2 regions of the Streptomyces sp. NPDC001617 genome follow, and region 2 is predicted to be linked to the other one. Evidence: riboswitches for the same ligand, from Rfam matches in the RefSeq annotation. Region 2 holds a riboswitch; the other holds the start of a gene.
The links. A riboswitch is a leader RNA that binds a small molecule or an ion and turns the genes downstream of it on or off. The one in region 2 is predicted to bind S-adenosylmethionine.
Positions count from the first base shown of each region.

Region 1: linked by a shared signal. The riboswitch ahead of thrC (threonine synthase) and the one ahead of ACWC09_RS41730 (aminotransferase class V-fold PLP-dependent enzyme) in region 2 are both predicted to bind S-adenosylmethionine.

Region 1 covers NZ_JBSFHA010000031.1:53,552-57,757, forward strand. The annotation lists gene ACWC09_RS23725 (alpha,alpha-trehalose-phosphate synthase (UDP-forming)) at 1-562, opposite strand, end outside; gene ACWC09_RS23730 (glucosyl-3-phosphoglycerate synthase) at 649-1,620, opposite strand; SAM riboswitch class I at 1,749-1,906, shown strand; gene thrC (threonine synthase) at 1,925-3,223, shown strand; gene ACWC09_RS23740 (MoaD/ThiS family protein) at 3,220-3,495, shown strand; gene ACWC09_RS23745 (cold-shock protein) at 3,948-4,154, shown strand.
Region 2 covers NZ_JBSFHA010000085.1:8,743-12,948, reverse strand. The annotation lists gene ACWC09_RS41735 (protein kinase domain-containing protein) at 1-578, opposite strand, end outside; gene ACWC09_RS41730 (aminotransferase class V-fold PLP-dependent enzyme) at 646-2,007, opposite strand; SAM riboswitch class IV at 2,128-2,244, opposite strand; gene trpD (anthranilate phosphoribosyltransferase) at 2,319-3,383, opposite strand; gene qcrB (cytochrome bc1 complex cytochrome b subunit) at 3,532-4,206, opposite strand, start outside.

The DNA.
Region 1 (4,206 bases), on a different contig from region 2:
CCGGCAGCATCCGGAAGTAGTCGGGCGGCGCCCACGGCGTGTGCGAGAAGTGCCCGATCCGCAGGTCAGGCCGCAGCTCCCGCAGCATCCCGGGGACGAGGCACAGGTGGTAGTCCTGGACCAGGACCGCCGCGCCGTCGCCCGCCTCCTCCGCCAGCGCCTCCGCAAAGGCCCGGTTGTAGGTCTCGTACGACTCCCACTGCCGGCGGAACTCCGCGTCGAAGACCGGCTCCAGCGGCGTCTGGTACAGCATGTGGTGGACGAACCAGAGGACCGAGTTCGCGATGCCGTTGTACGCGTCCGCGTGCACGTCGGCCGGGATGGCGAGCATCCGCACGCCCTCCTCGCCGACCCCGCGCCGCACGGCCTCGCGGTCGCCGTCGCTCAGGGCCGAGCACACCCACAGGGCGCCCGCCTCCGGCCCGATCGCGGACAGACCGGAGACCAGCCCGCCGCCGCCGCGCTTGGCGGTCAGCGAGCCGTCCTGCTGGAGGGCGTACGAGACCGGGCCGCGGTTGGACGCGACCAGCACCTGATGGGCAGCACCGTGCGTGGAAGCCATACGCCTCAACTTAGCCCGGCCCGGAAACGCTCAAACGTTTGGTTGCGCTCTGCGGGTGCACCGTATACAGCACGTGACGCGCACCGTCAGGCGACCTTCCGCGAGGCGTACTCCGCGATCTCCGCCATCGGCGGCCGCTCCTCCGTGTCCACGGAGTAGGTACGCGGCTCGAAACCGTCATCGCCCCGTTCGAACTGGGTGAGCGAGGGACGGATGAGATGCCCGCGCGCCAGCCGCAGCTGCGCCGTGCGGTAGATCGCCGCCGACATCCGGCCCAGCGCCTGCCCGTCCTGGTGCCGGTGCTTGCGCACACCGACATCGACCTGGGCGAGCGCGTCGAGGCCGACGAGATGCAGCGCGTCGACGAGCATGCCCAGCTCGACGCCGTACCCCACCGGGAAGGGGAGCTGTTCCAGCAGGCTGCGGCGGGCCGCGTACTCGCCGCCGAGCGGCTGCACGAAACCGGCCAGCTGCGGCCAGTGCATGTTGAGGAGCGGGCGGGCCATCAGCTCGGTGACCCGGCCGCCCTGGCCGCGCGTCTTGCCGGAGGCGAGCGAGTCCAACTCAGTGCCCAGGGGACGGTCGTACATGCCCTTGACCAGATCGATCCCGGGGTCGGTGAGCAGCGGACCGACGATCCCGGAGACGAAGTCGGAGGAGAACTCCTTCAGGTCCGCGTCGATGAAGCAGACGATGTCCCCGGTCGTGACGAGCATGGAGCGCCACAGGACCTCGCCCTTGCCGGGGACCGCCGGGAGGCGGGGCAGGATGTCGTCGCGGTGGACGACCCGCGCGCCGGCCGCCGCGGCGACCTCGGACGTGCGGTCGGTGGACCCGGAGTCGACGACGACGATCTCGTCGACGAGCGGGACCTGCTGCATCAGGTCATGGCGGATGACGGCGACGATGTCGCCGACCGTCTCCTCCTCGTTGAGTGCGGGCAGGACGACGGAGACCGACTGACCGGTGCGTTGCTTCGCGGCCAGGATCTGGTGGAGCGGGCGATCGGTGACAGACCAGGAGCGGGTGCTCAGCCAGCGCTCGACTTCTTCCAGCACGTAGGCGGCTCCTCACTTTTGTCTCGCGGTTCGGACGACTATCTCAACTGTCCTGGCCTTCGGTTACAGTCTTGAACAACGACGATGACCATCGCATGTCCGAGGTCGTCGGAGGGACAACCGAATACCGCTCATCCAGAGGGGCAGAGGGATACGGCCCGATGAAGCCCCGGCAACCCTCCAGCCGGCTCTCGTAGATCAGTGTTGATCATTTCCGCGAGGCTCCCCGGCTAGGGAAGGTGCCAAATCCGTCTCACGGCGAGATGCGTCGTGAGGAAGATGAGGAGAAAGGGCCTCGCCTCACATGGCTGCGCAGACTGTTGCAAGCACCACGGACTCCACGACGACGGTCGACCTCGGTCCCGCCGCGGCGCTCTCCTGCCGCGAGTGCGGTCACCGGGTACCGCTCGGTCCGGTCTTCGCCTGCGAGGAGTGTTTCGGCCCGCTCGAGATCGCGTACGACTTCTCGGCCTACGACACCGAGGAGCTCCGCAAGCGGATCGAAGCGGGACCCGCGAACATCTGGCGCTACGCGCCGCTCCTGCCCGTCCCGGCGGACGTGGCGGACAAGCCCAACATCAACCCCGGATGGACCAAGCTCGTCAAGGCCGACAACCTCGCGCGCGAGCTGGGTGTCGACGCCGGCAAGCTCTTCGTGAAGGACGACTCCGGCAACCCGACGCACTCCTTCAAGGACCGCGTCGTCGCCCAGGCCATCGAGGCCGCCCGCGCCTTCGGCTTCACCACCCTCTCCTGCTCCTCCACCGGCAACCTCGCCGGTGCCGTGGGCGCCGCCGCCGCCCGCGCCGGCTTCCGCTCCTGCGTGTTCATCCCGCACGACCTGGAGCAGGGCAAGGTCGTCATGGCCGCGGTCTACGGCGGCGAGCTCGTCGGTATCGAGGGCAACTACGACGACGTGAACCGCTTCTGCTCCGAGCTGATCGGCGACCCGGCCGGCGAGGGCTGGGGCTTCGTCAACGTCAACCTGCGGCCGTACTACGCGGAGGGCTCCAAGACCCTGGCGTACGAGATCTGCGAGCAGCTCGGCTGGCGGCTCCCCGACCAGCTGGTCGTGCCGATCGCCTCCGGTTCGCAGCTCACGAAGATCGACAAGGGGCTGCAGGAGCTGATCAAGCTCGGGCTCGTCGAGGACAAGCCGTACAAGATCTTCGGCGCGCAGGCGGAGGGCTGCTCGCCGGTGTCGGTCGCGTACAAGGCCGGACACGACGTGGTCCGCCCGCAGAAGCCGAACACCATCGCCAAGTCGCTGGCGATCGGCAACCCGGCGGACGGCCCTTACGTCCTGGACATCGCGCGCCGTACGGGCGGCGCGGTGGAGGACGTCAACGACGAGCAGGTCGTCGACGCGATCAAGCTGCTGGCCCGGACCGAGGGCATCTTCGCCGAGACGGCGGGTGGCGTGACGGTGGGTGTCACGAAGAAGCTGATCGAGAACGGTCTCCTCGACCCGACCCTGACCACGGTCGTGCTGAACACCGGCGACGGCCTCAAGACCCTGGACGCGGTGGCCTCGGACACCGGCCTGACCGCGACCATCCGTCCGAACCTCGACTCCTTCCGAGAGGCTGGCCTCGCATCATGAGCGTCTCCGTCCGCATCCCCACCATCCTGCGCACCTACACCGGCGGCCAGGCCGAGGTGACCGCCGAGGGCGGGACCCTCGCCGAGGTCATCGCCGACCTGGAGAAGAACCACACCGGGATCGCCGCGCGCGTTCTCGACGACCAGGGCAAGCTGCGTCGGTTCGTCAACGTGTACGTCAACGACGACGATGTGCGGTTCGAGCAGGGGCTGGAGACGGCCACCCCGGACGGTGCGGGCGTGTCGATCATCCCGGCCGTCGCCGGAGGCTGACCGCGCATACCGGCCGCCCCGATTATTACCGTCGGTAACGCCGGTCACCAAGAGTTCATCGAATTGCCCCCTCCGTGAGAGAACCGGAGGGGGCAATTCTGTATGGTTGAGCACGGTACAGTTGGGGAAGCAGCTGCTTTTCGTATGCCGGACGCATATGGGTACCGGCTCCGGATGCGATGAGAAGTAGCCAAAGTGTGCACGTCTTTTGTGGCTTATGCGCCTTTTATGCGGTCCGACTTGCCCTGAATTCGGGCGAATTCTTACTACATTCCGGACCCCTTCCGTCCAGAATTCTCGTCCGATTGACCTGTTGCAGACGGCAGTTGGGCAGATACATTCAGCCGCGGTCGACGCGTTCCGGCGCACGCCCCCAAACCGTGGGGGGTGAGGTCTGACCCGGATCCGCGAAGTGCGGGTCTGTGCAAGGGCCAGTAATAGGGGAGTTAGGCATGGCTCAGGGCACCGTCAAGTGGTTCAACGCGGAGAAGGGGTACGGCTTCATCGCGGTCGACGGTGGTGCGGATGTTTTCGTCCACTACAGCGCCATCCAGATGGACGGGTACCGCACCCTGGAAGAGGGCCAGCGGGTCGATTTCGAGATCTCGCAGGGTCAGAAGGGGCCGCAGGCGGACATGGTTCGCCTGGCGACCGGCTGAAGCACGCGCCGGAGTAACAGCAGCGTCGTTCTTCGTTCTTCTTCGGAGGGCT
Region 2 (4,206 bases):
CCGACCTCGGCGCCGTTGCGGATCTGCTCGGGCGAGACATAGCCGACCGAGCCGACGACCGCCCCGGTGTTGGTCAGCGCGGTCGCCTCCAGGGCCCGTACGATCCCGAAGTCGATGACCCGTGGGCCGTCCGGCGCCAGCAGGATGTTGGAGGGCTTCAGGTCCCGGTGGACCATGCCCTTGGCGTGGATCGCGGCGAGCGCCTCACCGAGGGCGCCGGCGAGCAGCCGTACCGCCGGCTCGGGCAGCGCGCCGTGGTCGAGGACGGCGTCCCGCAGGTTCGGCCCGTCCACGAACTCCGTCGCCATCCACGGCCGTTCGGCCTCGGTGTCGGCGTCGACGACCCGGGCGGTGTAGGTGCCCGCCCCGCCGATGCTCTGCGCGGCCCGCACCTCCTGCCGGAACCGGGCCCGGAAGGTGCGGTCCTCCGCGTGCTCGGCCCGCACCACCTTCACGGCCAGCCGCGGGCCGCCCCGCGCCTCGGCCAGGTACACCTCGCCCATGCCACCCGCGCCGAGCCTGCCCAGCACCTCGTACGGCCCGATCCGTCGCGGATCGTTCGCGCGCAGCGCCTCCACCCGTGCTCCCCCTGTCCAGCGTCCGGCTGCCGAGGGGGAGCGTATACGTCAGAAGGCGTACGGCGGGTCAGACCGCCGGGACGCAGCGGCCGTCCTCGGTCCGGTACCGCCACTTCGCGCCATCCGTCACCAGTTCCCCGACGGCGTTCACGAACCGCTCCACGTGCTCGTCGGGGGTGCCGGCGCCGAAGCTCACGCGGATGGCGTTGAGGGACTTCTCGCCGGGCGCCGCCTCGGGGGCACCGCACTCGCCCTGGGTCTGCGGGTCGGAGCCCAGCAGGGTCCTGACCAGCGGGTGGGCGCAGAAGAGGCCGTCGCGGACGCCGATGCCGTACTCGGCGGAGAGGGCGGCGGCGAAGTGGGAGCTGTTCCAGCCCTCGACGACGAAGGAGATCACGCCGACGCGGGGGGCGTCGTCGCCGAAGAGGGAGAGGATCCGGACCTCCGGGACCTCGGCCAGGCCCGCCCGCACCTTCTCGATCAGGTGCTGCTCGCGGGCGACGAGCGTGTCGAAGCCCGCCTCCGTCAGCGCCTTGCAGGCCGAGGCGATGGAGTAGGCGCCGATCACGTTCGGGGAGCCGGCCTCGTGCCGCGCCGCGCTCTCGTGCCACTCCACGTCCACTCCCCCGTCCTCGCGCCGGGTGACCTTGCGGCTGGCGCCGCCGCCCGCGAGGTACGGGTCGGCCGCCCGCAGCCAGTCGGCCCGTCCGGCCAGGACGCCGGAGCCGAAGGGGGCGTACAGCTTGTGGCCGGAGAAGGCGACCCAGTCGACGTCCAGGTCACGGACGGACACGGGGTGGTGCGGGGCCAGCTGGGCTGCGTCCAGGACGATCCGGGCGCCGTGCGCGTGGGCGGCGGCGGCCAGCTCACGGACCGGCCACAGCTCGCCGGTGACGTTCGAGGCGCCGGTGACGCAGACCAGGGCCGGCCCGTGGGGGTCACGGTCGGCGAGGGCGCGCTCCAGCGTCTGGACGGCCTGCCGCGGGGTGCGCGGGGCGTTGAGGTAGGTGACCCGCGCGTCCTTCCAGGGCAGCAGCGAGGCGTGGTGCTCGGTCTCGAAGACGAAGACCTGGCAGTCGGCGGGGAGCGCGGCGGCGAGGAGGTTGAGCGAGTCGGTGGTCGACCGGGTGAAGATCAGCTGGTCGTCTGCACGGCAGTCGAGGAACTCGGTGACCGTCCGGCGGGCGTTCTCGAACAGGTCGGTGGAGAGCTGGGAGAGGTAGCCGGCACCGCGGTGGACACTTCCGTAGTACGGCGCGTACGCGGCCACGTCGTCCCAGACGCGCTGCAGGGCGGGGGCGCTGGCCGCGTAGTCGAGGGCCGCGTAGGTGACTTCGCCGCCCGTGACGAGCGGGACGGTGACATCTCGGCCCAGAACGGGCAGCGGGGCGCAAATGGTCTGGGGGGCGGCAGCGGTGAAGACAGACATGGGGAACTCCCGTGAGAAGAAAGGTGAGATGGGTGTGCGGAGGCGGGGCTCGGCGCCCTATCGCATTCGCTTGCTCACGGAAGACTCCCTCGAACGACCAGGACCCCTGGTTTCGAGAGGGGCCCGCGCTTGCCGTAGACCTCACTGCCTACGGCCTGGTCTTCACCCGGGGCACCCCGCCACGGACGGAGGGTTGCCGGACAGTCGGCCGGGGCCTCATGACTGTCACTCATGACCTGATACAGGAACGTACGTGAAGTGATCGCGGTCCCGCAACTCGTGTCCGCATCACGGGACCGCACCCCATGGGGTCACGCGTTGCTGGCCGCCACCCAGCGCTCCAGCGCCCGCTTGGCCGAGCCGGAGTCGATCGACTCCTCCGCCTTGGCCATGCCGGCACGGAGCTGCTCGGCAAGTGTCCCGGGGCCCGGGTCGAGGGCCACCAGAGCCGCCGCCGCGTTCAGGAGCACGGCGTCCCGGACCGGGCCACGCTCACCGTCCAGCAGCCGCCGGGCGACCTCCGCGTTGTACGACGGGTCGGCACCCCGCAGGGCCTCGACCGGGACCAGCTCGATACCCACGTCCCTCGGGTCGAAGCTCTCCTCGGTGACCTTGCCGTCGCGGACGATCCAGACCCGGGACGTGGAAGTGGTCGTCAGCTCGTCGAAGCCGTCGTCGCCGCGGAAGACGAGGGAGGAGTTGCCGCGCTCGGCGAGGACGCCGGCGATGAGGGGCGCCAGCCGCGGGTCGGCGACGCCCACCGCCTGGGCCTTGACCTTCGCCGGGTTGGTCAGCGGGCCGAGGGCGTTGAAGGTCGTCCGGATGCCCAACTGGCCGCGTGCGGCGGCCACATGACGCAGCGCCGGGTGGAACTTGATGGCGAAGCAGAAGGTGATGCCGGCCTCTTCGGCGACCTCGGCCACCCGCTTCGGCGTCAGTGCCAGGTTGACGCCCAGCTTCTCCAGGACGTCCGAGGCGCCGGACGCCGAGGACGCGGCCCGGTTACCGTGCTTGACGACCTTCGCGCCCGTGCCGGCGATGACGATCGCCGACATCGTGGAGATGTTCACCGTCTTCGCGCCGTCGCCGCCCGTACCGACGATGTCGACGGTGCGGCCCGGCACCTCGATGACGTTCGCGTGCTCGTACATCGTCCGGACGAGGCCGGTGATCTCCTCGACCGTCTCGCCCTTGGCCCGCAGGGCCACCGCGAAGCCGGCGATCTGCGCGTCGGTCGCCTCGCCGCGCATGATCAGGTCCATCGCCCAGGCGGTGTCGTCGGCGGTGAGGTCGTGGCCGTCCAGCAGGCCGTTCAGCAGCTTGGGCCAGGAACGGCCCGCCGCGGTGTCGCCTCCAGCGGGGGTCACAGCGCTCATACGGCCGCTCCTGGGTGTCGTAGAAGAGAGTGCGCATCCGTTGTGCGCATCCCCACCCTATCCAGCTCAGAGCATGGAGAAGGGCCCCGTCCGAACACCGGACGGGGCCCTTCTGCCGCGCCGTGGCGAGCGCAGCGATCAGCAGCGATCAGTGGTGGCCGTGGCCGCTCGTGATCTCCTTGTACTCCTCGACGGTCGGCTTCGGGATCTGGGACTCCTCGCCGTAGTACGCCTCGCTGAGCTTGGCGCGCAGCTTCTGGGAGCCCTTGACCTTGCGCTCGACGCCGTTCTCGTCGACCGTCGGGCCGATCTCGGCCGGCTTGTACTGCTCGTGCGCCGTGAGGGTGTGCAGGGCCTCCTGGCTGAGCGGCTCGTGGACCTCGATGAACTCACCGTGCGGCAGGCGCTTGATGATGCCCGACTCGCGGCCGTGCAGCACCTTGTCCCTGTCCCGGCGCTGCAGGCCGAGGCAGATCCGCTTGGTGGCGACGAACACGAGCACCGGCACGAGGAAGAACGCGATCCGGACGAACCAGGTGATCGAGTTGATCGACAGGTGGAAGTGGGTGGCCCACAGGTCGTTGCCGCCACCGATCATCATCACGAAGTACCAGGAGATCCACGCGGCACCGAAGGCGGTACGCGTCGGCGCGTTGCGCGGACGGTCCAGGATGTGGTGCTCGCGCTTGTCGCCGGTGACCCAGGACTCGATGAACGGGTAGACCGCGATCGCGACCAGGACCAGCGGGAAGACCACGAGCGGGATGAACACACCCAGGACGAGCGTGTGACCCCAGACGTTGATCTCCCAGCCGGGCATCGA